2 regions of the Neobacillus sp. B24 genome follow, and region 1 is predicted to be linked to the other one. Evidence: riboswitches for the same ligand, from Rfam matches in the RefSeq annotation. Region 1 holds a riboswitch; the other holds the start of a gene.
What was found. A riboswitch is a leader RNA that binds a small molecule or an ion and turns the genes downstream of it on or off. The one in region 1 is predicted to bind thiamine pyrophosphate.
Positions count from the first base shown of each region.

Region 2: another riboswitch for thiamine pyrophosphate. It lies ahead of ACZ43M_RS14920 (3-oxoacyl-ACP reductase); the one in region 1 lies ahead of ACZ43M_RS12270 (ABC transporter ATP-binding protein).

Region 1 is NZ_AP035777.1:2,471,487-2,487,414, forward strand. Features, by position in the region: gene thiM (hydroxyethylthiazole kinase) at 1-778, shown strand, start outside; gene thiD (bifunctional hydroxymethylpyrimidine kinase/phosphomethylpyrimidine kinase) at 775-1,587, shown strand; gene thiE (thiamine phosphate synthase) at 1,584-2,237, shown strand; gene thiW (energy coupling factor transporter S component ThiW) at 2,230-2,733, shown strand; TPP riboswitch at 2,740-2,845, shown strand; gene ACZ43M_RS12270 (ABC transporter ATP-binding protein) at 3,035-3,772, shown strand; gene ACZ43M_RS12275 (ABC transporter permease) at 3,762-4,526, shown strand; gene ACZ43M_RS12280 (ABC transporter substrate-binding protein) at 4,550-5,545, shown strand; gene ACZ43M_RS12285 (protein-glutamine gamma-glutamyltransferase) at 5,683-6,414, opposite strand; gene ACZ43M_RS12290 (MFS transporter) at 6,563-7,801, opposite strand; gene ACZ43M_RS12295 (hypothetical protein) at 7,964-8,746, shown strand; gene ACZ43M_RS12300 (hypothetical protein) at 8,779-9,057, opposite strand; gene ACZ43M_RS12305 (hypothetical protein) at 9,245-9,691, shown strand; gene ACZ43M_RS12310 (MATE family efflux transporter) at 9,832-11,202, shown strand; gene ACZ43M_RS12315 (glycosyltransferase) at 11,403-12,356, shown strand; gene ACZ43M_RS12320 (hypothetical protein) at 12,413-12,610, opposite strand; gene ACZ43M_RS12325 (hypothetical protein) at 12,902-13,897, shown strand; gene ACZ43M_RS12330 (AbrB family transcriptional regulator) at 13,929-14,990, opposite strand; gene ACZ43M_RS12335 (Rieske 2Fe-2S domain-containing protein) at 15,126-15,626, shown strand; gene ACZ43M_RS12340 (gamma-glutamylcyclotransferase) at 15,841-15,928, shown strand, end outside.
Region 2 is NZ_AP035777.1:3,030,555-3,046,482, reverse strand. Features, by position in the region: gene ACZ43M_RS14965 (ABC transporter ATP-binding protein) at 1-177, shown strand, start outside; gene ACZ43M_RS14960 (CaiB/BaiF CoA transferase family protein) at 240-1,421, shown strand; gene ACZ43M_RS14955 (serine hydrolase domain-containing protein) at 1,441-2,586, shown strand; gene fabG (3-oxoacyl-ACP reductase FabG) at 2,623-3,354, shown strand; gene ACZ43M_RS14945 (helix-turn-helix domain-containing protein) at 3,433-4,293, shown strand; gene ACZ43M_RS14940 (CaiB/BaiF CoA transferase family protein) at 4,320-5,552, shown strand; gene purT (formate-dependent phosphoribosylglycinamide formyltransferase) at 5,856-7,022, shown strand; gene ACZ43M_RS14930 (L-lactate MFS transporter) at 7,168-8,439, shown strand; gene ACZ43M_RS14925 (low molecular weight protein-tyrosine-phosphatase) at 9,236-9,700, opposite strand; TPP riboswitch at 9,975-10,085, shown strand; gene ACZ43M_RS14920 (3-oxoacyl-ACP reductase) at 10,168-10,929, shown strand; gene ACZ43M_RS14915 (sigma 54-interacting transcriptional regulator) at 12,120-14,018, shown strand; gene ACZ43M_RS14910 (HpcH/HpaI aldolase/citrate lyase family protein) at 14,358-15,275, shown strand; gene ACZ43M_RS14905 (TRAP transporter large permease) at 15,318-15,928, shown strand, end outside.

The sequences.
Region 1 (15,928 bases):
AGAGGTTAATCCGCTTGTCCACAACATCACCAATGTGGTTGTCACAAATTTCACAGCCAATGGGCTCTTGGCACTGGGCGCATCCCCGGTGATGGCCTATGCAGCAGAAGAAGTGGCGGAAATGGCACAGCTTGCCAATGCGCTAGTCCTGAATATAGGCACTTTGAATTCGCATACGGTAGAGGCGATGCTTCTCGCTGGAAAAGCGGCAAATGAAAAGAGTATTCCAGTTATCTTTGACCCAGTGGGTGCTGGAGCAACCAGGTTCCGAACGGAAAGTGCCAGAAAAATAATGAACGAGGTTAAGGTTTCGATTATCCGAGGCAACGCTGCTGAAATTGCCAATGTTGTTGGTGAAGAGTGGGACATTAAGGGTGTTGATGCTGGTGATGCGAAAGGGAATATTACAGAACTGGCAATTACAGCGGCAAAGAAACTGAACTGCATTGTGGCGATTACTGGAAAAGAGGATGTCATAACCGATGGCGATACAACATTTCATGTCGGCAACGGTCACCCGCTGTTAACAAAAGTAACAGGAGCCGGCTGTTTATTGACATCAGTTGTTGGAGCGTTTGCTGGGGTTGAACAGGATTTGCTGTTGGCCAGTGCCGCCGCATTAACCGTCTATGGGATTGCAGCGGAAAAGGCTGCGGAAATCACAGCTGGACGCGGCCCTGGCAGTTTTCAGATTGAATTTTTAAATCAACTGTCACTGGTTTCCTTAGAAGCTATTCATACAAAAGCAGTATATAAAAGGGAGTTGAGTTTGTTATGAAAAAAGCTTTAACGATTGCGGGTTCTGACAGCGGTGGTGGTGCAGGAATCCAAGCCGACCTAAAGACTTTTCAGGAGCTCGAGGTTTTCGGAATGTCGGCGCTAACGGCCATTACTGCACAAAACACATTGGGTGTTCACGGTGTATATCCGTTAACAGCAGAGGCGGTCGAACAGCAAATGAAGGCAATTGGTGAGGATATGGGGACTAATGCTGTAAAAACCGGTATGCTGTTTAATGCAGAAATTATTCAGGCGGTAGCGTGCGGCCTCAGGAAATTTGGATGGGAAAATGTTGTGGTGGACCCAGTGATGATTGCTAAAGGCGGCGCAGCCCTGCTCCAAGAAGCTGCCATTATTGCGTTGAAAATCGATCTCCTTCCCCTCGCTAGAGTTATTACACCTAATATTCCAGAGGCCGAGGTACTGACGGGAATGAAAATTGCAACCTCTGATGATAAACAAGAAGCAGCAAAACGTCTTTTTAATTTCGGTGTAAAAAATGTTGTGATTAAAGGCGGGCATGAGGAGTATCAATCAGAAGCCGTTGATTTATTGTTTGATGGGCGTGAGTTTTATAGCTTTCCCAACAGGCGGATACATACAAAAAATACCCACGGAACCGGCTGTACTTTTTCTGCAGCCATTACAGCAGAACTGGCGAAGGGTTCTTCAGTCTATGAAGCTATTAAAGTTGCCAAAGAGTTTATTCAAGCGGCAATTGAGGATGGGATTGAGATTGGGCATGGCCACGGGCCAACCAACCATTGGGCCTATCGAAAGAGAAAAATGGAGTTGGTGGAATCATGATAGAGTTGCGGGATGCGTTGAAAATTTATTTTATTATGGGAAGCAACAATTGTTTAAAGGACCCAAGTAAAGTGTTGGAGGAGGCCATTAAGGGCGGAATTACGCTTTTTCAATTTCGGGAAAAAGGGGAAAATGCCCTTCAGGGTGAAGAAAAATTTCGCTTGGCAAGGGAACTGCAAACCGTATGCAGGCGACATGGTGTCCCGTTTATTGTCAATGATGATATCGACCTCGCGCTAGCGCTCGATGCAGACGGTGTTCACATCGGTCAGGAAGATGATCCCGTTGAAAAAGTAAGGGAGCGAATTGGTGATAAAATTCTCGGAGTTTCCGTACATACAAAGGAAGAGGCGTCCACAGCAATTAAGGATGGAGCCGATTATTTTGGAATAGGTCCAGTATTCCAAACTAAAACCAAACTTGATGCAAAGGAAGTTCAAGGGACAAGGTTGATTCAGGAATTACGTGAAGAAGGATTTACGGTTCCAATTGTAGGGATTGGCGGAATTAACGCAGAAAATGCGGCCTCTGTTGTGGAAGCAGGCGCGGACGGGGTTTCTGTAATCACCGCTATCAGTCATGCCCAGTCGCATTTAGAGGCTGCGAAAGCGTTAGCCAGAAGTGTGAAGGGGGAACTGACCTGTGAATAAAACTCATAAATTGACGCTGACGGCGATGATGATTGCCATCGGTACATTATCCAGCAACCTTGTGGCTATTCCAATTGGATTTACTAAAGTTTTTCCGATGCAGCATTTTTTAAATGTGCTGTCTGCAGTCCTATTGGGACCTTATTACGCGGTAGCCCAAGCCTTTTGTGTTTCCCTGCTCCGGAACCTGATGGGAACCGGATCATTATTTGCTTTTCCGGGCAGTATGGTCGGGGCTTACTTGGCGGCACTGTTATTCTCAAAAACAAGAAAAATATATTTTGCTTTTTTCGGAGAGGTAGTAGGAACAGGTATTCTTGGGGCACTCCTTTCCTATCCAATTGCAGCGCTAATTCTTGGACAAAAAGCAACGCTGTTTGGATTTATTCCGTTGTTTATCTTTAGTTCTTTTGCCGGGGCATTGCTCGGGTTTGTCATCTTAACTGTATTTTTGCGAAAGAAGGTGGTTTCGCCTGATGCTAAGGTGAATATTTAAAATAGAAAGTCACACTGGGGGAAGCCATCTTGGCTTGAGATGAAGCGTATGCTTCGAACCCTTTGAACCTGATCTGGGTAAGGCCAGCGGAGGGAAGTGGAGGAGATTTGTTTACCTGCTCATTCCTTTTGTTATTGGTGAGCGGGTTTTTTATTTTTAAAAAGAGCTAATTAAACGAAGATTTCACAAAGCCTATATGTGGGGAGCTATTGGGAAATCAGCAGATTGCTAGCAGTAAACTATAAATGTTCTAGCAATTATCTATTTAATCAAGGAGGCGATTGGCCTGTCTGGTTCCACGATGTTATCTATAAAAGAATTAACTTTTTCATTTGACCCAGGCCTTGTGGCAATTTTTCAACAGCTTACCTTAAGTGTTAAGAAGGGAGAATTTGTTTCGGTTATCGGCCCAAGCGGTTCTGGTAAAAGTACGCTATTTAAATTGATTACTGGTTTAAAAGAGCCTTGTAAGGGAGAAATCACCATAGATGGCGTTGGATCTGGGAGCAGATTGGGAAAGGCTGGATATATGCCGCAAAATGACCTGCTTTTACCATGGAGTACAGTTTTTGATAATGTCATGCTGCCTGTCCGGATTTCGAAAAAAGATAAGCATGCTTCCGCCCTAGTCATTCGCGATTGGTTAACCCGCTTTGGGCTTTCACAATTTGAGCAGGCGTATCCTCATGAACTCTCTGGCGGAATGCGGCAGCGGGTTGCTTTTTTAAGAACCATCATGACCGGAAAGGAGCTATTGTTATTAGACGAACCGTTTGGCGCCCTTGACTCTTTGACGAAACGAAACATGCACGCCTGGCTATTGGGAATGTGGGAGGAATTGCAGAATACGGTGTTGTTCATTACGCATGACCTGGAGGAGGCAATCCTGTTAAGCGATCGGATTTACATCCTTAGGGACGGAAAATTACAGGAGTTTGCGGTAAACCTGCCAAGGCCAAGAAATACAGACTCTATTTACCAGGCAGAGTTTATGGAAATGAGAAAAGAACTTGAGAGGCTGCTTTATGATGAAGGTTAATTTGAAAAAATGGAGTGCAGAATACGGTTTATTTTTCCTAGCAGTTTTATTGATGACCTGTCTATGGCAGTGGATTGCGACAAAAGGAGTGGTTCCGGATTTTATTTTACCAGGCCCACTAGCAATTTGGACTTCATTGGTGGAAAACAGCAGGATCCTATTGCTGGAACATTTACCAGCGACCTTAAACGAGGTTTTGCTCGGGTTTGGTCTTTCACTTGGGGCTGGCCTTTTATTGGGAGTTGGAATGTACTTTTCCCGCTTTCTTGAGAAAGTTCTTTACCCGTTTCTAGTTATCTCGCAAACAGTGCCATTAATTGCGCTGTCACCTCTTTTTATCATGTGGTTTGGCTATAGTATTTGGAGTAAAGTGGGGGTGACGTTCCTGATTGCTTTTTTTCCAATAGTCGTAAATACATATGACGGGCTGAAGGCAGGAGGAACTGAATATCGAGAGTTGCTGATGACAATGGGTGCCGGCCGTTGGATGATTTTCAAAAAAGTACAGCTGCCTTTGGCATTGCCTTCGATACTATCAGGGTTAAAAATGTCTGTTGTCTACTGCGTTGTCGGGGCGACGATCGGCGAATGGCTTGGTGCCAGTGAAGGCTTGGGTTATTTTAGCAGAAGGATGTCGAGTAATTTGCAGGCAGATGCCGTATTCGCATCGATTTTCCTGCTTTCGTTAATGGGAATAGTATTGTTCTTGGTTGTTAGTTTGATAGAAAAACAGTTATTGAAACATTTTCGCTAGTTGATGAAAGGTCGTGCGTTGAAATGAAATGGAGATTAATAATAGTATTATGTCTACTAATTGTATTTACAAGCGGGTGTGGAAAAGGGGAGTTGCCTAAGTCTTCAGGGGAAGTGGATAAACCCCAAAAACTAAGTATCATGCTGGATTGGTATCCGAATGCTGTACACTCATTTCTTTATGCAGCCAAGGAGAAAGGGTATTTTAAAGAACAAGGACTGGATGTGGAGATTAGAATGCCAGCTGATACGAATGATCCTTTGAAATTGGTGGCAGCTGGCAAGGTGGATATGGCCATCAGCTATCAGCCTCAGGTAGTGGTTGCCCGTGTGGCGGGGATTCCTGTCAAGTCGTTCGCAGCTTTGGTACGTCACCCGTTGAATCAAGTTATGGTCCCGGGCGATAGCTCCATTCAGTCTCCTAAAGATTTAGCAGGGAAAACTGTAGGATATCCATCGATTCCATTAGATGAAGCGATTATTCAAACGATGGTGGAGACCGATGGCGGAGACGAGCAAAAGGTGAAAATGGTGGATGTTGGCTGGGACTTGATTCCGGCACTGGCAACCAAGAAAACGGATGCGTTAATTGGCGGCTTTATCAATCACGAGAAGCTGCTGTTGGAAAAAGAAGGTCACCCGGTGGTAACCATAAATCCGGCTGAATACGGGGTCCCAGATTATTATGAATTGGTGATGGTAGGGAATGATAAGAGTCTGGCGGCCAAGAAAGAGGTGTTTAAGAAGTTTATTACTGCAATCACCAAAGGGCAACAATATGTGGTGGAGCATCCTAATGAAGGCTTGGACATCCTTTTGCGGCAGGAAAACCAATCCTCTCCACTTGACAAAGAAATCGAAAGGAAAAGTTTAGAGATACTGCTGCCGCTCATGGACGCAGGCGAATATCCCTTCGGCCACCAAGACGCCGAAACATGGAAAACAGTAGCCCATTGGCTCAAACAAACCAAAATAATCAACAGAAATGTAGAGCCCGAGGAACTGTTTATCAACTTTTAATACATTGTTACCTTGTATAGGTCTGTATTGGTGTCAGGCACCACTCGAGGACATTTGTGCGCGAGGGGAGGACAGTGCGTCCCGTGATATTTCTATTGGTATATCGCAAATGGTGCCTGACACCGTTAAGCATTTTATCACCGCAGGAATGATAGATAATACGGTCTGGATATCATGGTCATAAGGTAGGCTGATATTTTCGGATTTTCTCTTCGTTTTTTGTTTAGGAAGTCGATGATGGTTTGGGCGCTTTGGATGCCGACACCGTGGCCGTAGTATTGGTCGCCGCCAAAGTAGATGACGTTTTCGGCACGCCAATGCGGTTCTTTCGGGCTGAAGTCCGGATTGTTGAAATGCAGGACATCACCAGGGAGAAAGTCGTCACGATAAAAGGTTAATACTGGCAGGTCCTCGTCGAATTGCCAATCCATTAAGTACAGGCGGTTGAATAGCAAATCAAATCTTCTGGTGCCGATAGTATACAGGGTTGCAATATAAAGGGAAATCGCAATCCCCGTAGAACACTCCGTAGCATAAAGGGTACCGTTTTTCAGAATATCGAGTATTCCGACAGAGGGACTGACATTCGGCTTTAATAGGAAACCACCGTTACTCAGACGGTCCCAATATTTTTTATTGCAAAAGGCGTATGAAAATGTGGTAAATTTAATCCCGCTCTTATTCAGTTCTCTTGCCGCGCGCAGCGTATTGGATCTAAATTCCAGTTCAAACTTTAATTGATCTAGTGTTAGGTATGAATAGACTTCCTTATAGGAATCCATTTGTTTAACGATATTTTTTTGTTCGGCATTCGTAATCTCCTTAATCAGTGTTCCGGGTTTGACGGTTTGGTTATTAATCCTAATCAAAAGAAATTCCCCCTCCAATCTCTTCCTCATTAAAAATATGAGCAATGATCCATAAATATAGATAAATGGAAAAAGAAAAAAACCAGGGGAAACCCTGGCAAATGTTTAAAAATATCAAGGCAATTGTCCACGTGGGGTGGACAAAAAGCTATATTTGTCCACGGCTGGTGCCTGACACCATGGAAGGATTGTTTCTTTTCATGAATTTCAGGTACATAAGCAAGAAAACGAATGCACTTAAGAGTCTCATGACGGTGCTGATGTTCAGAGCGGGGATCATTCCGGTTAGTTCAAGCAGCCAGATGCCGATTTGCGGAGCGACAAAGGCGACGAAGGACAGAAGCACGTTGTAGGTGGTAATACAATAGGTTCTTTTTTCCTTCGGTGATTGCTCCAGCAACAAATTGAATAACAGCAGCATGGTGCCGGATACAAAGAAGCCGGACGTCATGCTGACGAAGGTCAAATAATAAAGATTCGTAGACAAGGCGTTTAGAAATGGTGCTGTTGCCATTCCAAATGCGACCCATACGAGCATTAAAGTATTTGACTTTTGGTCGGCCCACTTTTTCCATAAGGGGTAAGAAAAAATCTGCACCAATTGGTTGGCCACGGAAAAGATGCTAATCCACAGAATCGTGGCATGGGCATATTTGACGTTGTAAATGTTAAATAGCCCCCACGCCATCTGCCAGGTAAAGTTAAAGGTTAATGCCGCAATGAGGAACCATTTATAACCATGATCTTTAAAAATGGACCAATCCATCGAGGCGTTCCGCTGCTCTTTATCAGCTTTCGGGACGACTATTTCTTTATGCTTCATCAAGAAATATACCTCGAGTAGTCCGAAAGCAAACGCTAAGCCGAACAATATTTGATAGGCTACGGAATGGTGTGACTCATTTTTCATGACAATACCGATAATGAGCATCGTAATCATTCCAACGATCGTTAACAGCCGGTTTCGGTCACTGAAAAAAGCGCCCCTCCGTTCATCGGCAATCATCCCGCTAATCAGCGTTTGCCAGCCGACATTTGAAATCGTGCCAGGGATGTTCATTAATGCGACGATGATTAAGAAAGTCCAAGCCTGAAATGACGATTGCAGGAAAACCACCCCGGCGAGGAGCAAAAACATAAGCCTTCCCCATAACACATTCATCGCTACCGTTTTCTTTTGCTGGTCCAGCCGGTTTAATATAATCGCCGCCGGAATGGTCATAATTAAAGCAATCAATGGCGGAAGGGAGCTAATCAAGCCAACCTGATAATTGGTTGCTCCAAGGATGGTTATGGCGAAAATTGGATAATAGTTACTTGTAAGATTCGCGGCAACGGTTGACACCATTCCATGATAGATACTGATTTTTTCATTGTAAGTACGCATGGGCCTCTCCATTTTCTTTTAATATACAAAGCTATTATACAGCCAAACTTATTCGGTGCACTAAATATTTTTTGTGAATTTTTATTAGTGACTTCTCTTCTAGGGTCTTTCTTTGAGACGTGCTATAATGAAACCACTAAGAAAGTGGAAGGACGTGAAGAAATGGCAGTCCAATACATACAGCCCAAAGGAGACTACGTAACCTTTCTGGATGACAACCATTTTAAAGAAAAATTAAAGGAATGGGGGCTCCCAATTGCCAAAAAGGAGTTCTGGTATAAGGATCGCAGCTTTCAGTCCCTTGTAACCATTAAAGGCTATGAAAGTTACGGAATAACCGGTGAATACAATACCTTGGTGATTGAATTTGAAGATGGCAAAGTTAGTTTAATCCACCCAGCCTATTTAAAGGAAATGCAATCAGCAAGCTTTGGCAAGGAAAGCTTGGTGCCGCTGGAGGAAAAAGGGGCAGATGAGGATTCTGACGTCAAGGAAGATAAAGGGGAAACAGCAGCTGTAGAACCGAAACCGTTAAAAACAGTTAAACCTGAACCAGCATCACCAAAGGTGACGAAACCTAAAGAAACGAAGCCGAAGAAAGAAAAAGCGCCTAAGCTGGTGCTGCCGGCAGATAAGGTTCATTTTACCGCCACAGTCAAGCAGTTTGCGCTAACGTACAACCCTTTTAATGAAGAAAATGATGAAGTCGTGGTTCTGGAGAATGTCCAAATTGTTCAGGAGCAGCCGCTCCAATTGGGTCTTGCCTGGTGCAGCCACAGCAAAACCTTGAAAAAGTTTGAACTTGCGCCGGGAGACGAAATGGAATTCGATGGAAAAGTCGCGGCGAAGAAACTGGGGAAGGGGAAGGATGCACCAGACGAATTCGTCATCGAGGAACCAGTATTATACAAAATCAATAATCCTTCAAAAATCGTTAAAAAGTAAATGGGGCTCGTAGGAGTCCCATTTTTTCATGCTTATGGAAAATAAATCTCCAACCGGTCTGAGCCCTTCCGGCATATATAATAATTAGGAAAATCAGTATTGAGTACAACACTCTCAAAATCTCCTAAATCTACAGACGTTATGTATCCGCCTTTCACTAATAAAACCAGCTTTCCTTCAGCAAATTGAACATATTCAAAGTGAAAGCCATCACGTTTCCACAGGAAATCTTCATCTCGGTAATAATTCAGGACGACTTGCCTGTGATGATATTCCGCAAAACATGATAAGTCTGATAATTGTTTTTCCATCTCCACATCCCCTTTATCATTATTATAAAAAAATGGTCAACAGTCTGGAGGTGATGGAAATCACTGTATTGTAAAGGATAATCAGCTCCTCTTTTCCTCTAGGTTCATGATATTGGGCAAATACCTATCCCGAATTGCCAATTAACACATACACTATTTTGTACTAAATTTGAGGAGGAGAAGAGATATGAACCAACAAGGGACATTTGGCATGGGCGGCGGTCCGATGATGGGAATGCCAACAGGGCTTCCAGGTATGGGGTCTCCAGCCATGGGCTACCCAGGCATGGGTGGTGGTCCGATGATGGGAATGCCAACAGGGCTTCCAGGTATGGGGTCACCAACGATGGGCTACCCAGGTATGGGTGGCATGGGTTTACCGAGTATGGGCAACCCAGGAATGGGCTTGGGCGACGGCCATTATCCAGGATATGATTATCACCACGGCCATGGCGGCCATAATCCTGGTCACGATTATCATCATGGGCATGGCGGCCAATATCCGGGACATGGTTACCACCACGGTCACGGCAGCTATTATCCGGGGCACGGCTATCACCACGGCCACGGCGGCTACTATCCGGGACATGGCTATCACCATGGACATGGAACGTTCACACCGAGACCAGGTTGAGGATCTTAATAAAATGAACAGGTCTGTTCATAAAGAAAAGCGGGAGTTGATCCTGCTTTTTTTATTTGTTGCACCAAAAAGAGGTGGTTTAAGATATAATATTGATTTGGAGTTGTTAAATTTTAGAGGAGCATGCAATTATGAATCAAACTTTTACCCTAAAGGAAAAAACAAAGCAAATCTTAGTTTTGTTGATTCCCATCCTTATTACACAGCTTGGCATGTTTTCAATGGTATTTTTCAACACGATTATGTCAGGGAAATTTAATTCCTCTGCTCTGGCCGGGGTTGCAATTGGCTCCTCGATTTGGAGTCCGATTTTTATAGGCTTTGGAGGAATACTACTGGCTGTGTCACCGATTTGTGCCCAATACTTCGGGGAAAAGAAAAGTGATGAAGTGTCCTCGATTGTTAAGCATGGGGTATTTCTCTCAGTCATTATAACAGTGCTCATCATCATTTCTGGATTCTTTTTATTGGAACCGATACTGGATAAAATGAACCTGCCTGCAAAAGTTCAAGAGACCGCTTTTGGCTATCTCACTGGCCTTAGCTTTGGAATTTTGCCGTTGTTTTTATTTAATGTATTGCGTTCATTTATTTACGCACTCGGGCGGACCCGTGTGGTTATGGTAATCATGATTTCGTCACTTCCGGTGAATTTCCTGTTAAACTATGTGTTTATCTTTGGAAAGTGGGGGGTGCCGGAGCTTGGCGGTGCTGGTGCGGGATACGCAACCTCCATCACTTATTGGGTCATTTTAACCATGACCATTTTTATTGTTAAAACACAGGCACCATTCTCGGCTTTTCCGGTATTTGCCAATCCCACGAAAATATCTTGGCAAAAATGCAAGGAGATCCTTAAAATTGGTGTGCCGATGGGGTTGTCTTCTTTCTTTGAAACGAGTATGTTTGCCTGCGTGACCATCCTGATCAGCAAATTTAACGTAACAACAGTCGCTGCTTATCAATCGGCGTTAAATATCGTCTCGTTTTTATACATGATTCCAATCAGTATATCAATGGCCCAGACGGTATTGGTTGGCTATGAGGTTGGAGCCCGCCGTTATAAAGATGCGCGCGCCTATAGCTGGCTTGGCATCGCTCTTGCTGTAATAAGTGCAATTGTGACTGGACTATTGGTGGTCTTTTTCCGCTATGAGGTTGCCGGATTTTATTCCAATGAAGATGCTGTCATTAGTCTGACGGCAAACTTCTTAATCTTTGCGCTATTTTTCCAAATCTCAGACGCCATACAGGCAACCGCCCAGTCGGCTCTGAGGGGCTACAAAGACGTTAACCTTGCCTTTATCATGACCTTGGTCGCCTACTGGCTCATCTGCCTGCCAGCTGGATACTTACTGGCCCACTTCACAGAACTAGGCGCAAGAGGCTACTGGATCGGCCTTACCATCGGCCTGCTCGCAGCAGGCATCGCCCTAACCCTAAGACTCATCTACATCCAACAGAAAAAATTCGTCACTGTGGAGATGAAAGAAGTAGGGTAGGGGGGTAAGGGAGGTGTCAGTCACCATCCGTGGACAAAACACCGATTTTGTCCGTCTCAGGTGGACACTGGACAAGAGGACGCTATTCGCGCGAATGGCGTCTTCTTTTTTGGAGCCCGCATTTTTAATACATGTTCCAATTTTCGCTGGATTTCATATGTATGTAAGATGAGGATATGGTGGAGGAAAGGGCTAAGAATATGAAAAAGGATTTATTGGTGTACGATGTGGACTGGTGGGTCTTGGGGAAACATGCCCGAATAATTAAGCAGCATTACCCCGAATTGGAGATTATGTCGCAGGAAGAATTTTTTCAGCAGCTACAACAATACGGCGCTGATTACTTTAATGAGAACTATGATGTAATATCAACACTATGCTTAGGGATTGCCCGAATTTTGATGTCTAACGGGGTGAGAGTGGATAGTTCGGCAGCGGTTTCCTATTATTATTTTATGAAAAATCAACAATCGTACCGTGAGTGGATGGATGATCCGATTTATGATTATGATTTTATAAAAGACTATGTCAGCAAAATAAAATCGATTGGAGCCATTAATCCTAACCTTGCCCAATTAATTAAAAACATTTCGCCAAGCACGAACGTAAAATATATAAAGCAATTCGTGGATAGTGATCAATTCAAACCGATGGACGTTGAAAACAATCCCGATGACTTTGTCATTGGCTGGGTCGGAGACACCGAAAAAATGTGCAAAAATTATTATACGGCGTATTTGCCGATTGTCGAAATTTGCAAACATCACATGCCAAATATTGCTTTTAAAGAGGCAACCATGAAATCGTACGTTTCCCCGGAGAAGATGCCAGATTTTTATAACTCCCTTGATTTGCTTCTTATCACTGGCAATAATGAAGGCGGACCTGCCACCGCGCTTGAAGCGTATGCTTGTGGGGTTCCCGTTCTCTCAAGCAACATAGGATACGTTAAAGCTGTGACGCATCCGTCCGCACACGAGTTTATTATGGAAAGCAATCATCCAATTGAATATATTACAAAAATAAATGAAATCACTCAAAATCGAAAACAATTGAAAGAAATCGCGAAATCCTGCCATGAGTACGTGAACGAAAACTTTACGATAAAAAATACCATTCCAGATTGGATCAACCAATTATTTTATTTAGAATAACAACCTATGAAACTAAGAAAGACGCCATTCTATTAATCTGGCGTCTTCATTTTCAATTAAAAAAGCTTTTTCAAACCTAGCAATTTTAATAATGGATTTTGATTTTTATCAGTAATGATCAATTCATTCATAATAAGCTTTTCTTGGTTATCGCTGATCCATTTTCGTAATTCATGTTTGTCTTTGCATTGTGTATAATATGTTTCCCCACCCTTACCAAGAGCATTGACAACATACCTACAAGTGTTCCCCATAGTGCCCACCTTTATAATGTGTGATGTAATTCTATATTGCATTATAACAGGCTTTTAAAAATAGTCCATCGTTATTTTCTATCAAAATTAGACATTATTTTCATGAAACCATTTCCTGCCTTCATCATACTGATAAAAAGCAAAATAGTTATTTAAGCACTCATAAAATACCAACTATTGTCACTTATAGGGTCAAATTGTGGTTGGGTAAAATAAACAGTGAAATACTGTTTTTAGTGGAAGCAACCTTAAATTATTTTTTCAAAATATATGAAAGGTTGTGGATGGACTATGGGAAAATGCAATGTTTACGTAAATGAACATCAGGTACAGAGTTTGAAGGAAGTTAATGATGGCTTGCATGTGGTATGCGGCTGGATTGTACCACACTCGTTGACTGGCATCCTTCGAAACTCACTTGGTAATTCAGTTCAGGAGCTTAATGAAGATAATCTACTGCAAAATCGAAAAGGAAGAAAGCTGCTCAAGCAATTCATTATTCAAATGCTCGAGATGGGTTGTATTCCAATTACCTCCATCAATGATCAACAATTTGTTGCTTCCGCCAAATTGGGCTCAATGCTGAATGACTGTATTAAAACACCAGTGCTACATAAACTGAACCTGGCCATTAATGAAAAAAACATTATCCATTTTGCTGACATGCTGGTGAAAAAATGCCCAGAAGAGATAGACGAGTTTCTTCGACTTATGAAGAGTCCTGACAAGCAAAAATTAAAGGTGTTGTTTAGGTCTTTCCGGCAAAAACTGTTAAATGAGAAGTCCATGTTTGCTCACCTTTTTTCAGAACGAGTGATTAATTTCGATGAATTGGTAAGTACATTAGTACTTAATAATAACCTGCCATCCAAAAAAGCTGCCTCCCTGGCGAAAACACCGGTATTTGCTCCGCTAATTTCCTCTCTCGAAACTTTTGGTAAAAAAAATGAGGTTAAACTAAATGTTTACGGAAATGAGTCCACACGCTTAAATGATCATTTCCAAACCTTTGCCGCGGGCAGTTTCACACAGGTGAGATACAGGGGAATCGCCAAATCAGACAAGGAACCGCTGATGAAAATGTCTGAATGGTTATCGGCGCTTATGAACTTTTTATTTGCGATCGATTTGGCAGGAGGAGAGGACCAGGATTTCTCGTTAATCGGCTACTTGGTCATGAAATATTCGATGAAATACCAAATGCTGATTAATCTGATGGATATGAGCAAATTCTCCCTTTTTGTAAGAGAATGGCGCCAGACCAATGAAACGCCGATGGTGAATTAACTTTAAAAAAAGCGTAAAACCAGTAAAGGTTCTACGCTTTTTGTCTTTTTCGGATGATAAAAAACCATCTCAGAAAAGGCGGAACCGCAAAATAAATGAAAAACAGCCGAAAAAGCTGGTAGCCGGTAACCATCGATAAATCTGCATTAATCTCATGGGCCATGATCGCCATTTGGTCCATGCCGCCTGGAGCCACGCTTAAGAAGCTGGTCGAGGGCGTGATTTGTTCGTAAAACACAAGAAAATAGCATAAGCCTAAGGAGCCTGCTATCATCGTTAATCCGCTAATCAAGGCAAGGGTTATGATCCTGGCCTTATGCTGCAATTTTTCAGGTTTTAATAATAGCCCGATATGACTGCCAATCATAAATTGCGAAAGATCTAAAATTGATGGGTGCAAGCTTGGGCCATGTACACCACCAATTGTCAGGATAGCCGTAATCAAGATGGGTCCAAGTAAATAGGGTGTTGGTGATTTGATTTTTTTGGCAAGGAAGGCCGCAGCCACGCAAAGTACGGCAAATAACAGGAAATTTGGTATGGTTGTATGCAAAGCCTGGCCGGAAAGAACCGGAACCTCTTGAGTAGTGGCAGCATTATGAAAAAACGGCCCAAATATCAGAAACGGAACGAAAAAAATAATCATCATCAACCTGGCCACTTGTAGGAACGTCACCGTAGTGATATCAATCCCTTTCATTTCCTCTGCAAATGTAATCATTTGCGAAAGACCTCCCGGAATACTCCCGGTTAGCACCGTCGGATAGTCCACGCCCGTTAACTTAGATACGATAATAGCAATTCCGGCGCAAAATAAAATCAGGGTAACGGTCATCAACAGCATCATCGGCAGTCCTGCTGCAATTTGAAAAAAGGCCGCTTTTGTAAAAGAAAGGCCAATGGAGTAGCCGACGATAATTAACCCTGCATCCCTAATCCAGGTTGGCCAATAAAGGGCGGTTTTTACGAATCTTGAACAGATGAAAACGGCGGTCATTGGACCAAGCAGCCATGGGATGGGTGTACCGATTGTTTGAAAAATTAGACCTCCGATGAGGGAGGCAATAAGTGTTATGAGAAATCGTTTGACCATACATGTAACCTTCAATCTAAAAAGAATAATAGCTTTTTTATTGTACCATTTTGAAACAATTTTCGGAGTGTATTCGTCTATTTCTATATTATGGAAATACATATCTTTATAGATTAGTAGATTGGAGTGCTTCAATTGGAGAAGAAAAATGTGACAAGAAGGCAATTTTTAACGTATACCCTGACTGGGGTAGGCGGGTTTATGGCTGCAGGCACACTAATGCCGATGCTGCGCTTCGCCATTGACCCGGTGCTCCAGGCAAAATCAGAGGACGATATGGTGGCTGTAACCCGTGTGGACAAACTAACGACCACACCCAAAAAGTTTGTCTATAAGGTCCATCAGATTGATGGCTGGTATGAAGATGACTTTCCTTACACGGCTTGGATTTATAAGGACAAGAATGACAAGATTGTCGCCCTGTCGCCAGTATGCAAGCACCTCGGCTGTACCGTAAGCTGGTATGATGAAGGGGACCATGCCAATAAATTCTTCTGCCAGTGTCACGGGGGGTTGTACCAAAAGAGCGGGAAGAATGTAAAAGGGACTCCACCGCTGAAACCTTTGGATTTATACGAGTTTAAGGTGAAAAATGGCGACCTTTATTTGGGAAGAACAATCCCTAATAAGGTGTAATGATGTAAATCGAACCAGGCGGGATTGTTGGTTCGATTTTTTTGCAGGAAAAATTATTGTGGTTGGCGATTCGCGGATATATTTGATTTTTCGCAGATATAATTGAATTTTCGCAGATATATCCTATTTTTTCGCAGATATAATTTTTCAGTTTTAATAACAGGGGTGTCATCAGAAGTTTGGTATGATGGTTATATGAGGGAGGGATATTAAAATGATTAAAAATTATGTATTTGTATACGGAACATTAAGACGGAATGAACATAATCACCGGTTGCTGCTGGGTGCGGAACTTGTGGCCG
Region 2 (15,928 bases), 560 kb from region 1:
GATTTACCAAGCCCTGCAAACCCTCCTACAGGCTGTCGTTTCCATACACGCTGCCCTGTGGCGATGGAAAAATGTAAGAGCTTTGATCCAAAATTAATCCGTACCTCACAAGATAGACTGACAGCTTGCTTATTATTCGAGGAAGAAATCTCCCATGAAAATAAGATGATTATGTAGCTAGTGTTTCCATGCTTTTTATTGGAATGTTCGGCAAAGGCTTTGGAAAGGGGTTCATAGGGTTGTCAGAAAAAAATATTTTAGAAGGAATTCGGGTAATTGATGCGTCTACCGTTTTGGCAGCTCCTTTGATCGCCAATTTGCTTGGTGATTTCGGAGCTGAAGTGATCAAGATTGAACAACCTGGTAAAGGGGATCAAACCCGAAATTTTGGGGAAGGGACATGGAAGGTTACAAATCGAAACAAGAAGACGATTACGTTAGATTTTAGCAAAGAGATAGGGGTCCAACTATACTATCAACTAGTCTCCAAAGCTGATGTGGTGATTACCAATTTTAGGCCAGGAACATTAAAGAAATGGAAAGTAGACTACCCTGATTTATTGAAAGTTAAAGAAAACCTGGTCATGATTCATTTCTCAGCATTTGGAAGAAATGGACCCTACGCTGAAAAACCGGGATTTGCCAGGGTTGCCGAATCGTTCTCCGGATTAACTTATATGACTGGCTATCCGGATCGGAAACCCATTTTTTCAGGTTATCCCATCGCAGATGCAATGGGAGGGGTGTATGGAGCGTTTTCTGTCATGCTGGCGCTTTATCACTTTAAGCAGACAGGAGAAGGTCAACTCGTTGATCTATCATTATATGAACCTCTGATAAGAGTGATGGAGAACTATATCGTAGATTATGACCTGGAAGGGAAAGTTCCTGAGCGGAGCGGGACTTATAATCCTGTTGTTGCCCCAAATGATCTATATGATACAAAAGATAACAAGTGGATTGTGATTCCAGCCTCGACCCAAAATATTTTTGAACGATTAATGATGGCCATCGGACATCCGGAATTGGTGAAGGATCCAAGATTTCTTACCAATCAATTAAGAGTAAGAAATCGTAATCAATTAGACGAATATATCCTATCATTCTTTTCTGAACATACACTTGATGATTCTCGTGAACAATTGGAAAAGCACGGCGTTGCTTATTCTTCGGTAAATTCAGTTGCTGACCTATTTCATGACCCGCATATTCAGGATAGAGAAAATATTATCTCCGTTTTTGATTATGAGCTAAATAAGGAAATAAAAATGCAAGGAATCGTACCGAAGTTTTCAAAGACACCAGGCAAAGCCAAATGGGCCGGGGCGCCTTTAGGGTGGCACAATGACGAGATTTATAAAGGCTTACTCAACCTATCTGATGAGGAAATCGACAAATTAGAAAAACTCGGTGTCATTTAATTTGGATTGGGAGGAAACTATGGCAAATTTTGAAGCCCTTCGAAACTTTATGGATACGGTACCTGAGCTGGGCGTTTCTGGCATAGATTGTATCGTATATAAGGATCATGAGTTGATTTTCCGCTATGCGGCGGGTTACTCCGATATTGAAAATCGGATTCCGATGAAGCAAAGCGCTCTCTATAACATTTATTCAGCCACAAAAATGATCACCTGCATTGCAGCCTTACAACTCGTTGAGAGAGGAAAGGTTCTCCTCACGGACCCTGTTTATACATACTTGCCTGAGTTCAAGGATATGAAAGTTAAAAGTGGAACCTTTGTCATCAAACCGGCAGCCAGGCATATTCGCATCGTTGACCTGTTTACTATGTGCGCTGGTCTCAGCTACGAGTTGGATACTCCGGAAATGCGGAAACTGATGGCTGAAACCGGACGGGATTTCAGTACTCGGGATTTCGTGAGGGCTCTGGCAAAGGAACCTCTCCTGTTTGAACCAGGAGAAGGCTGGAATTATAGCTATTGCCATGATGTTCTTGGTGCTGTTATTGAAGTCGCTTCCGGAATGTCGTTTGGCGAATACTTAAAGAAGAACATATTTGAACCACTGGGAATGGAGGATAGCGGTTTTTCTGTACCGGAGGAAAAACGCGAAAGAATTGCTCCGCAGTATCAGTACAGCTATGAAACGGGCTCGGTCGTTCGGGTAAGCAGCGATTGCATTGGTGCTGCTGGATTAAGGCACGAAAGTGGCGGCGGCGGCCTGATCACGACTGCAGAGGATTACATTTTATTTGCAGATGCGCTTGCCTGTGGGGGTACCGGGAAAAATGGCGCAAGGATTATCAGTGCAAATACAATTAATCTCATGCGGAGGAACCAGCTTAAAGGGAAATGTCTCAGTGATTATCGGGAAATGGTTGTGTCCGAAGGGATCGGATATGGGCTTGGTGTGTCCGTCGTAATGGATTCTGCGGCAGCTCTTAGGCTTGTTCCTGAGAACTCTTTCTCTTGGGGAGGTCTTGGCGGGGTGCAGGCATTTATCGACCCGGCCAACAAGCTATCCTATTTCGTAGCCCAGCATACCTTATATTGCCCTAAGCATCTGTTTGAGCAAAAAAATGCTAAACATTCTTTATTCCAGTATATAAAAATAAATTACTAGCTTCATGGAACTATTTCATCAATTGGAGGAATGATTATGGGAAAGTTGTCAGGAAAATACGCCATTGTGACTGGTGGTGGAAAAGGAATCGGTGAAACAATCGTCAAACGCTTCTTGGAGGACGGGATTGAAGGAGTTGCAGTACTAGAGTATGATGGCAAACTCGTAGAGAACTTTGATGTATCTAGTGAGAAAGTCCTGCCTATCCAATGTGATGTGTCTGCCGATGAACAAGTAAAAGCAGCTGTTGCTCAAGCAGTGGAGCATTTTGGTACCGTTGACATCCTCGTCAATAATGCAGGCATCACAAGAGACAGCATGTTCCACAAGATGGGAGATGAAGCATGGGATGCGGTTTTAAATGTGAATCTAAAGGGAGCTTACCACCTCTGTAAATATGTCATTCCGATTATGCGGAAAAATGCCTGCGGAAGAATCGTCAATATCTCATCGGTATCCGCATTTGGTAATGTCGGGCAAACCAATTACGCTGCCTCAAAAGCCGGTTTAATTGGATTTACAAAAACACTGGCGAAGGAAAGCGGCCCCAAAAATATCCTAGTGAATTGTGTTGCCCCTGGATATATTGAAACCGATATGTACAATGATGTACCTCAGGAAATTATTACAGAACATATGAAGCTAATCCCTTTAAGAAGACTCGGACAACCAGGGGAAGTTGCAAGTGCTGTCTCCTTTCTTTCCAGTGATGACGCGAGTTTCATATCGGGTCAGTGCCTCATTATTAGTGGGGGTGCGACAACTTGATAAATCTGTTTGCAGGAATTTTAGAAGAGGGTGAAGAAATATTATAATAATAACATTTTTAATAAGGTGATTGGAAAAATGAAGAATGATATGATCAATATACTTTGGTTGGCTAAAAGTGAATATCCGTCTGGCAGCAGTCTTAAGCCTCATAATCATGAATACTATCAGATTTACTATTGTATAAGTGGGGAAGGCGATTTTATCGTAGGGAATGATACCGTGAAAATGGGGAGGGGGATGTACCTTTTTACAAGACCGAACGATATTCACGGCATATCCAACACCCGAGATGTAGACGGAAAACCTTTACGAATGCTGGAAGTAAAGTATGTTGTTTTCGATAACGAATTTCAAGAAAGTCTCAACAGGATTCCAATTGTATGCCAAGGATCCGATCAGATAGAAGAAATGCTCGAGGTCGTTTTTAAAGAAGGAATTGACACACTTCCTTGGTATCTGGAAATAGCAACACATACTTTCATTGCTGCCTTATACTATATGGTCAGATTTCAAAAAATTGAAATATCGGCGAATCCCCAAAAGTCAAAAGTGGTGGAGAAAATTAAAGAAAATATCCAGGAAAATTACAAACATGAAATTTCTTTGGACCACCTTTCACAGCTTGTAGGCCACAGCAAAAATTATATTTGTAAAACATTTAAAGAAAATACCGGTATGACTATTAATCTATATCTCAACAAAGTAAGAATCGATAAAGCGGCGGAGTTGCTGGTTAACTCCAATTTGGATATAGCCGATATTAGCGGTACTGTTGGCTACAATAACATCTATCATTTTATTAAGACGTTTAAAAAAATTGTCGGAACTTCACCGGGAAACTTCCGTAAAAATGAACTCAGCGGCAAAGCGCTTGTGAGCTCTAAAGTAAGAGCGATTGCTACCATTCCTGCACAACAGGCGAGGAATGATGTATAGACATTCTAAAAAATGAGGTGACAATTATGACTGTTCTATCTGGAGTAAGAGTTTTAGATTTAACCCATTATATTGCGGGACCCTATTGCAGCCAAATGCTTGCTGATTATGGTGCCGATGTCATAAAGATTGAACGGCTAGAAGGAGAAGTTGGAAGAACGTCCGCCCCGATGCAAGATGATGTCAGTTTGTATTTTGCCTCAGAAAATCGCAATAAGAGAAGCATTTCATTGGACTTAAAGAGTTCAAAAGGGAAAGAGATTCTTCACCGCCTCATAGAAAATGCAGATGTTTTGGTTACCAATTATGGTTCTAATGTACCCGAGAAATTAGGTTTTGGTTATGAAACCATATCCGCGATCAATCCGAAAATAAGTATGGTTCATATTACTGGGTTTGGGACAACCGGCCCTTACCGGGATTACGGTGCCTATGATGGAGTCATTCAGTCCATGAGTGGCTTAGCGGAACTAACAGGACATCAGGATGGTCCGCCTACCTATGTTGGATTTTTTATTGCCGATCATATTGCAGGTTTGCAAGCGACATTAGGGACGGTGTTAGCCTTGTTTCATAAAGAAAGAACTGGAAATGGCCGCTTGGTGGATATAAGTATGCTTGATGGATTGGTATCATTGTTAGGGTTTAGTGTTGCTGAAGCAAAGTTACATGGCATCAAAACACAAAGGTGGGGAACGAGTGATCGTTTCCAATATTCGAAAGCATTCCCTACCACTGATGGGTATGTATTTTTGGGAGCCTATATTAATGCCCCTGAGAAAAAGTGGATGGAATTAGCTAAACTAATAGGCAAAAGTGAATGGGCTCAAAGTGATTCGCCATTCTTGAAAGAAGAAGAAAGATTCAAAAACAGAAAAAATGTGGATAAGACGATTGCGGACTGGACGATTAAACATACAAAAGAAGAAGCTTTTCAACTTTTACAACAAGCGGGTATTGCCAGTAGTCCTGTCAATAATTTAGAAGAAGTCATTAAAAATCCGCAAATCCAACACAGGGAAATGATTCAAACTTTAAATGTTGAGGATATTGATGTGCCTGTTCCTGGTCCTGCTATTAAGATACAAGGAAATCCTGTAAAAGAGTTTACCCTCCCTCCAGCACTAGGTGAACATTCAGAGGAGATTTTATCTCAATTGGGCTTTTCTGACAAAGAAATAAAGGATTTAATCGCCAACAATATTGTTAGAACTGCAACCAATGATAGTCGTAATAGTCATCTGAATTTACAAACATAATGTCATTCATTATAGAACGATAGGGGTTGGATTGGGAGTAGATGTTTCAAATCTGACCAGGTGAACAGGAAAGTCAATGAGATTATTGTGAAAATTATATCTTGATTACATGAAGAGAGACATCGAGTGTGTCTCTCTTTCTCTTTTTTCTCTTTAAAAAGCGGAACGCTCATTATCTATTTTTACGAACAAAATTATTAATTAAATATTTATTGTTCGTGTTTTGAGGAAAATTTCCACTTGAAACATGCTTTAATATACGTTATTATAGTCAAAAGACAAACAATAAGGGGTTGTACATAAGTGTTTGGTATCAAGGCGAAAAAGATTATGCTGCTTGGCTCTGGTGAGCTGGGAAAAGAGACCATCATTGAGGCTCAGCGTTTAGGGCTTGAGAGCATTGCCATAGACCGTTACGAAAACGCGCCGGCGATGCAGGTGGCCCACCGTTCCTATGTGGTGGACATGCTTGATGGTGGTGAGCTTCGAAGAGTAATTGAGCAAGAGCAACCAGATTTAATTGTTCCTGAAATCGAGGCAATTGCAACTGAGACATTATTTGACCTTGAAAAAGAAGGGTTCCATATCGTTCCAACAGCGAAAGCGGTCAACCTGACGATGGACAGGGAAGGCATTCGTCGATTGGCAAGTGAAGAACTCGGGCTTCCGACAGCGAAATATGCTTTTGCCAACTCTTTAGAAGAGTTAAGGAATGCAGTCCAAGAAATCGGAACACCCTGCGTGATTAAACCCATCATGAGCTCTTCGGGAAAAGGGCAAACCGTCTGCCGTTCGAATGAGGATGTTGAATGGTCCTGGAATGAGGCCATTTCAGGGGGGAGAGCGAAAAAAACGAGAGTGATAGTGGAAGAATTTATCCAATTTGATTCTGAAATAACTCTCTTGACTGTCCGTTCCGCTTCTGGAACTACATACTGTGCCCCGATTGGGCATGTGCAAAAGGATGGAGACTATATTGAATCCTGGCAGCCACATGACATGTCGGCGGAACAAATTATGGAAGCGCAGGATATCGCAAAAAAAATTACCGATGCTCTTGGGGGTTACGGGGTATTTGGGGTTGAATTATTTCTTTCGTCAAAAGGGGTGTATTTCAGTGAAGTTTCCCCACGTCCACACGACACTGGGATGGTGACTATGGTCACTCAAGATCTCTCTGAGTTTGCCTTGCATGTGAGAGCCATTTTGGGATATCCGATTCCAGAGGTTGGGTTATTGAGAGCTGGTGCAAGTCATACGATTAAAGCAATGAAAGAGAGTAACAGTTACCAGATTTCCGGAATTGCTGATAGTTTATTGATCCCACATACACAGGTAAGAGTGTTTGGAAAACCGGAGACCAAAGTGGGACGACGAATGGGGGTAATTCTGTGCAACGGAGAAACGGTACAAGAGGCTAGACAACAAGCAGAATTAGCTGCATCAAAAATAACGATTAAATATGACTAATCACTATGCGACTTTTCATGGGTATTGCCGAGCTCGACCATGGCACTAAGTCTTATAGAGTTAGAGTTTTAGAAGTCTGGAATGCAGTTCGAAGAAAATTAACTAAAATTCAAAATCACAACAAGATGGAAAAGGGGATGGAAGGATGAAAACAAAAAATCGTTGGCTCATCGCACTAGCAGCAGTTGGTATACATATTTCGATTGGTTCGGTTTACGCCTGGAGTGTATTCACCAAACCGCTGCAACAACAGATGGGCTGGGACTTAAAGCAGGTTTCTTTTACGTTTAGCTTGGCTATTCTATTTTTAGGTTTATCTGCTGCCTTTTTAGGGCACTTTGTCGAGAAGTTTGGTCCAAGAGCAGCGGGAACTCTAAGTGCTGTGTTTTTTGGAGCAGGAATTGCCGGGGCAGGTTTGGCCATTCAGTTAGAGTCGTTACTATTACTCTACTTATCTTATGGAATGATTGCTGGTATCGGGTTAGGGGTTGGCTATATCACACCTGTTTCAACGCTGGTAAAGTGGTTTCCTGACAGGAGAGGTTTGGCAACCGGACTGGCCATCATGGGTTTCGGATTTGCAGCATTAATCAGCAGTCCGATTATGAATACTTTAATTGAAACATATGGCATCTCCAATACTTTCTATCTTCTAGGGGCAGCTTACTTTGTGATTATTTTTTGTTCTGCTCAGTATCTTGCTCCTCCGAAAGAGGGCTGGGTACCGAAAGGCATGGAAGAAGGGGCAACAAACTCAGGTGGGTTGAAAATCAAAAAGGACCTGCAGCAGTTAACGGCCAATGAGGCAGTTAGGACAAGACAGTTCTGGGCTTTATGGGTCATGCTGTTCATCAATATTACTTGTGGCATTGCGATTCTTTCCGTTGCATCACCGATGGCTCAAGAGCTGGTCGGAATGTCAGCGGCTGGAGCAGCCACAATGGTTGGCATCATGGGGCTATTTAACGGATCAGGAAGGATTGTTTGGGCGACGATCTCTGATTATATCGGCAGACCAAACGTGTACACCCTGTTTTTTGCTTTTCAAATCGTTGCCTTTTTTATGCTTCCAAATATGACAGTTGGCATTCTCTTTTCGATTATTGTGTATTTGATCATGACTTGTTATGGAGGGGGCTTTTCCTCGATACCAGCCTATATCGGTGATTTGTTTGGAACAAAGCAGCTTGGGGCGATTCATGGTTACATTTTGACTGCTTGGGCTGCAGCGGGGCTGGCAGGACCCATCTTTGTTTCCTGGGTCAGAGAAACGACCGGGAGCTATCAGGGGACATTAGTTATTTTTTCAGGAATATTTATTGTAGCTCTAGCCGTGTCACTTCTCATCCGTCTCGATATTAGGAAATTAAGAAAAATGAGTGAAAATTCAGTTGTGAACAACGCTAGGAATATTTAAAAACCAACAAAATATAACTTTATAGGTACTCACAAGCTAAAACACACTGTAATTCACGATAAAATTTTATAGGGTTCACTTAAAGGGTGCACGAAGACAAATTGACACACGAAATGGCATACGAATTGACGTATGCCATTTTTGTTGTCCTACCAAGGGTTTAGAGGGTGTTTCAAGAAGAATTAACAGGGTAATAAATAAGTTAAATAGCAAGGGACAATACTTATTGTACAACGAAAAATTAATGGCAAATTAAATGCCGCCAATAGAGCGTCTTGGCTACCGAAATGGTGAAAATCCAGTGAGTTCGGTCGCCAAAAGAGGGTCTTGGCTACCGAAATAGTGAATACCCAGTGAGTTCGGTCGCCAAAAGAGGGTCTTGGCTACCGAAATGGTGAAAATCCAGTGAGTTCGGTCGCCAAAAGAGGGTCTTGGCTACCGAAATAGTGAATACCAAGTGAGTTCGGTCGCCAATAAGGGTTGTTGGCTACCGAAATGGTGAAAATCCAGTGAGTTCGGTCGCCAAAAGAGGGTCTTGGCTACCGAAATAGTGAATACCCAGGAGTTCGGTCGCCAATAAGGGTTCTTGGCTACCGAAATGGTGAAAATCCAGTGAGTCGGTCGCCAAATATATGGATTATCGAGATGGTGATGGCTTAGTAGGTGAATAAATGGGTTTAAAAATCGTATTGCCACAAAACGCGGAAATCATACGCTATACAAATTCCGACATAAAGAAAGCAGATTCTTCCTAGAGATTGTTTTGATTGTCGGGATTATGATGGATACCTTGTTGCTATAAGTTTTTTTCTCTGCGTATTTTATTGAGTAATGTCCGACAGCCAGCTGATACAAGACGATAGGTTTCATCAAAATCATCTGTAAAAAATGGATCGGGGATATCCCTCCTGTATCTGGTCAGGTCGAGCAACCTAGTGATTTTTGGATGATTTGGCTTTCGAGTTATCCTGTAAATATTTTTTATGTTGCTTTCGTCCATACCGATAATATAGTCGAATTTCCAAAAGTCTTCTTTCTTTAATCGGCGTCCAACAAGCCCTTCAGAAGAGATATTGTATTTCTTCAGAATTTCAAGAGTTCCTTCGTGCGGAGGGAAGCCGATTTGCCATGAACTAGTTGCAGCGGAATCAACTGCGATTTTGTTTATTAATTTTTCTTTCTTTACTAAGTGGCGAAATATAGCTTCAGCCATCGGTGAACGGCAAATATTCCCTAAGCATACAAATAAAACATTGATCATGTACTTACCGCCTTTTAAATTATTTTTTTTCAATTTGTTAGACTCGAGCGGTGATAAGAAATTAACATACAATGCTTCGAGCAAATCAGTGCAATAAGCTCCAACTGCCAGGTAAAGTGCTCCTTTCACGCGTAATCACAGTATGTATAAAACAGAAAGATGGAACGGCGATAGTGCTAATTTTAAATTCTTTTCTAAGGTTGTAAGCAGAGCCAATTTATTGCTCATTTTATTATTACGGTTTAGAATGAATGTTGAAAGATTAAGAGAATAATTGTTCTACTAGGGGAGCCTGTGATGCAGGCTGAGAAAAAAGCTGATAACTTTTTGACCCTTTGAACCTGATCTGGATTATGCCAGCGTAGGGAAGTAGTTTAGCTCACTAATAAACTAGGCCCTTTTTGGTCTAGTTTTTTTTATTGAGTGATTATTTCTAATCTTCAGCAAAGAAAATGGAGGGAAATATTATGGAATTGAGTAAACAAACCGTTTTGGTCACAGGAGCAAGCAGGGGGTTAGGAGCTGCATTGGCAACCGCTTTTGCAAATGAGGGGGCCAATGTCATTGTTAACTTTTTAAAAAGTAAGGAAAAGGCAGAAGAACTGGTCAAACGGATAGGTAAAAATGCCGTTGCCCTACAAGCGGATGTTAGAGACAAGGAACAAGTAAATGAAATGGTGGCGAAAGCAAAAGAATACTTTCATACGCCAATCACCACCATTGTAAATAATGCTTTAATAGATTTTCAGTTTAATCCAGTTACTCAAAAAAATGTGTTTCAACTAGAGTGGGAGAAGTTCAACACACAATTTGAGGGAAGTATAAAAGGTGCTTTAAATACGGTTCAAGCCTGTGTAGCAGACATGAAGGAACAAGGGTATGGCCGCATTATCAACATTGGAACGAATTTGGTTCAAAATCCGGTAGTTGCCTATCATGAGTATACGACTGGAAAAGCTGCTTTACTTGGATTTACACGGAATCTGGCTAAAGAATTGGGGCAGTATGGTATTACGGTGAATATGATTTCTGGCGGATTGTTAAAGCAAACCGATGCAAGCAGTGTTACGACTAAAGAGGTGTTTGACATCATAGAATCCATCACCCCTTTACATAAGGTAACGACTCCAGAAGAATTGGCTGACACAGCCTTGTTCTTTGCCTCACCATGGGCAAGAGCTGTTACTGGTCAGAACCTGGTTGTAGATGGAGGTTTGGTAATGGATTAAGTATGCATCTATTTCGGCCCAAAAGCCGACCACCCTTAAAGGGAACGCTGGACCGGACATGTTGCTGCATGTTCGGTCTACTTTATTTATGAAATTACTAATTATATAATACCCTATTAATAGAGATATCATCCACAATAAGTATATATCTTATTTTTAATTTGTTAATCTGTGTGTTTTACATGTGAAAAGTAGTCCCCATGTTTGATTAACCCTGCATGAGATTATTTAAGAATGTGGGGGAAATTAGAGAGTTAATTACTTTGAACATGAATCAGAGGGACAGTTTTTTAATAACCGGGTAATTTTGATTAGTATTTGGGTAGATATCGATAAACCAACAAACACTTTGGCATTCTTAGAAGTATAAATCACGAATCCAAAATATAAAGGGATTAATCAACGGCTGAGAGATGGAGGAAGGTCTAAACTTTCATCAATATATGATGCATAAGATTTACATAAACGCGAGTATCCGCATTATACATCAGTAGATCGGAAAGAAGAGTAATTTTGTTAATGGAGTGGCCCAACCTTGGGTTGCTATATTTTATTTCAGTCCTCGATAAAAGCACGAATTATTTTCATATCAATTTATTTGCGAGTTTATTTAAAATATTGTATAAATACCTCTAATTATTTTGATAAAATGAATATTACTATAGAGGGGTCTTTTGTATTTCAGTTAAAGCTACAAACGTTTCTGGATTAAGCGGGAAAGTGTTTGTTACCCCGAAAATTCCAGAAAAGAAGCTGAATAACGCCATATTATCTGCAATTGCAAATGACGTTGACCAGGATAATATGTTGCGGTCGCCGATACTTCTTTATTTGGCAATGTGTAAAAAAGGTTGTGTTTTCCTCGGAGATTTGAATATTTTTGACTAATTAAAGCTATAGTGAGTCATACTTTTGAATAACTCTAAGAACAATTCGAACATGAATATTCAGAATATGCAGAATGTTCCCTTGATTATAAATTTCGTTTTATATATTATTATTATTATAGCCAATAACTTCTTCTTTAATAGAGTAATGATGTTGCGTCTGAGATACCCCTATTTTTGTCACTTTTAAAATTTATTCAAGAGTAAAATTGTTATTGCGGTTTGTCACTTTAGTTTTTTGGGTTATCTTTTAAATGCGACACAATAAAATAAACAATAATTATAGAAAAAGGAGCGCGTGAAGTGTCTACTAAAATACTAGTAATTACTTATAAGCTTCTTTCAGATTTGGTATACGAAGTATTAGAAATTCTCAACCTGCCAATTGAAGTAAAAGTGCTTGAAGTAGATTATAGACAAATAGATGTTAATTTGGGTAATTTATCAGAATTTGATTTAATTATCACAAGTGGGGCTCATCTGGAGATTATTAAGAAAGAATTTAGAGAATTATTATATATGGCACCGATTTATCCTTTGCAATTCTCTGAGGCCGACCTAATTAAAGCCCTTGCGCGAGCGAAAACGTTTGGGAACAAAATCATTTTAATGTACTACAGTCAGAAGGAATATAATCTTGAGAGCTATGCTGATTTATTTAATATCGAAATATTAAGAGTGCCTTTTTCAGATTTTAAAGATCTTGAGCCAATTTTAATAAAATATAGGCAGGATGGCTTTAATACCGTAATTGGAACAAGCGGGGTTTGTGAAGCTGCGAATAATCTTAACTTAAATAGTGTATTAATATATTCCATGGATTCTCTTAAAATGGAATTAATGAAAGCATACCAACTCGCATCTACCCGTAAAAAAATGATGGAATACGAAAAAATAAATAAAATCTTTTTTGAACATTCAAATGATGCTGTATTTCACCTTGATTCAAAATTTAACATAATCAAAATTAATAAGTTTGGTATTAAATTCCTTGGAAGAACATCAAAAGAGGACGTTGTTGGAAGAAGGATTGATACCATTATTGATATTCCCATGGATATCAATAGCCAAAGGAAAGTAGAAACGTTTTCAGCTAATCAAAACCTCGAATGTATCACCATTCCATTGTTTTTACATGAAGAAATCAATGGCTATATTACTCTCATCAAAAATAGTAAAACGAATCTAAATCCCAAAAATAATAAAACATTTACCTCAAAATATAACTTTAATGACATTATCGTTCATTCCAGTATTATGAAAAAAGTGATTGTAAAATCCCAGCAGTATGCCCAATCGAGTGCACCCATTTTTATACTCGGGGAATCGGGAACAGGCAAAGAATTATTGGCTCATAGTATTCATCAGTGTAGTTCGTTGAAAGATGCATCCTTTTTACCTGTGAATTGTGCTGCAATTCCTAAAGATATTCTTGAAAGTGAGCTTTTTGGATACGAAGAAGGTGCTTTTACAGGTGCACGAAAGGGAGGAAAGCCTGGTTATTTTGAATTAGCAAATGGCGGTACCATTTTTTTAGATGAAATCGGTGATATGCCAATCGAGACTCAAACAAAACTATTAAGAGTTCTTCAGGAAAAAGAAATCATAAGATTAGGTGGTAAAGATGTTATTCGTTTAGATGTCAGAATCATAACAGCAACCAATAAGATACTACCTGATTTAATTAAACAAAACCTTTTTCGAGAGGATTTATATTACCGTATCAATGTCCTTCAGTTAACTGTACCACCGCTTAGAGACCGTAAAGAGGACATTGTCCCTTTATTCAGGCATTTACTATTAAAGTATGGATTGACCCAGGAACAAATTGAAGTAATCCTAACCATTGGAAAAAAACATGTAACTTCGTACAGTTGGCCAGGGAATATTAGGGAATTGGAAAATTTTGCACAAAGAATCTCTGTTGTAAGTTCCAATATAACCACTGCAACATTTGATTTGGCAAAGTATTTTGAGGATGAATTTCTAGAATATTTTTGCAAGGTACACCAAAAAACTATAAATGGAGCAAAAGAGTTAGGTAGTGATAAAGTAATTACAGACGTCTTGAGAGAAAAGGAAAAAATGGAGCTCATCAATACTTTAATGGCAACGAATGGGAGTAAGTCAGAAACAGCAAAAAAACTTGGAATTTCACGTACAACCTTGTGGAGAAAGATGAATTATTTTGGCATTATTTAAAAATTGGAAACGGACTCATTAAAAAGGGTAACCATTACCCTTTTTTTTGTCTTTTATGGAGAATCAATAAACAGTGTTGCAACATGTTTCAGTTTGTTTAGCGGTACATGTAACAATTTGAAACAGTATTATTGGATATTTATAATTTTACAAATTCAAAAGAACTATATTCATGGTATTTATGGACTGGTAACAACTTGGCACGGAACTTGCATTATTAAAGAATGTAAAATAATAAAAAAAGGTGGTGAAATCAAAGTTAAATAGATAACCTAGTTTTCTATTTAACTAATACTTATTAAATCGACAAGTATGCTATTTTGAAGGGAGATCGGTGAAATGAAAAAAATTAGAGGTAGAAGATGCCAGCTTTCGACGCCGGCTAGTAACATACGGATGATTCAAAAAGCTGTAAAATCAGAAGCGGATTTTGTATTTTTAGACTTAGAAGACAGTGTGGCACCGACTGAAAAGGAATCTGCAAGGTTAAACATCATAGAAGCTTTGAATACCTATGAGTGGGGAAATAAGACTAGAGCAGTTAGAATCAACAGTGTTGATACTAGGTGGGCCTATAAAGATATTATTGAAATCGTCCAGGAAGCTGGACAAAATCTTGATGTTATAATCGTTCCGAAGGTTTTTTCAGCGAAAGATGTCCAATTTGTAGATACCTTACTAACACAACTGGAAATGGAATTAAAACTTAATGAGAAAATTGGGATTGAATGTCTAATAGAAACGGCTGAAGCCGTAGAAAATATTTCAGAAATTGTCAAATCGACAGATCGATTGGAAGCTGTCATATTTGGACCCGGAGATTATTCAGCATCCATTGGCATCCCTCATGATACGAAATCAATGTCTTCAGGAAATACCTATCCAGGTCATCGATGGCATTTCGTCCTAAATCGAATACTAGTAGCGGCCAGAGCTGCCGGCTTACAAGTGATTGATGGGCCGTTCCCTTCGTATAAGGATTTGGAAGGTTATCGTCAAGAGGCGATATGGGATTTACAACTTGGTATTGATGGTAAGTGGGCAATTCATCCAAGTCAGATCAGTATATGCAATGAGGTTTTTACACCTAGTGAGCAAATAGTAAATAACGCAAAAATGGTAATCGAAAAATACGAAAAGGCAAAGCAGGAGGGACTTGGTGCTATTTCAATCGATGGAGAAATGATTGATGAAGCAACTGTAAAAATTGCCCAACGCATTTTATCAAGAGCTGGCATCCATATATGTACCACTTAATCTTTTCTGCTTTCAAATAGGTAACTGAAAGGGAGGATGTCATTGTTAATAGGAACATTTGTAAGCGTTTTAATCACTCTGTTAGTGATTGGAGTTCAGATTGGAATTGCCTTGGGCATTACTGGAATTGTCCTTATGTTTATTCAAGGTAATATTCCTTTCGATATCATAAGTCAGAATATTATGAAAAGTATCACTAACTATGCCTTTACTGCGATCCCTTTCTTCATTTTAGCAGGAAATTTGATTATGCACGGTCCAGTACTGACATCCATCGTGAACTTCGCAAGCAAATTATTTAAAAGAGTAACGGGCGGCTTGGGTATCGCCACAATGGCCGTCAGTACGTTCTTTGGTGCAATTTCGGGGTCCAGTGTGGCGTCTGCTGCAGCTTTAGGAGGAAGTACAACAAAGGCCCTTGAATCAAAATATCCAAAAAGATTTGTTGCCGGAATGGTAGCATCCGGAGGTACAATTGGTTTAATGATTCCGCCGAGTCTTAGTTTCATAGTTATCGGTGGTATTGTTGGCCTACCAATTTTAGATTTATTTAAAGCAGGACTATTTGTAGGAATTTTGGAAGGCGTTATGTTGATGGTAACGATCTACCTTTTATGTAAAATTAAAAAATGGGATATTGCCGGGCAAGCAGA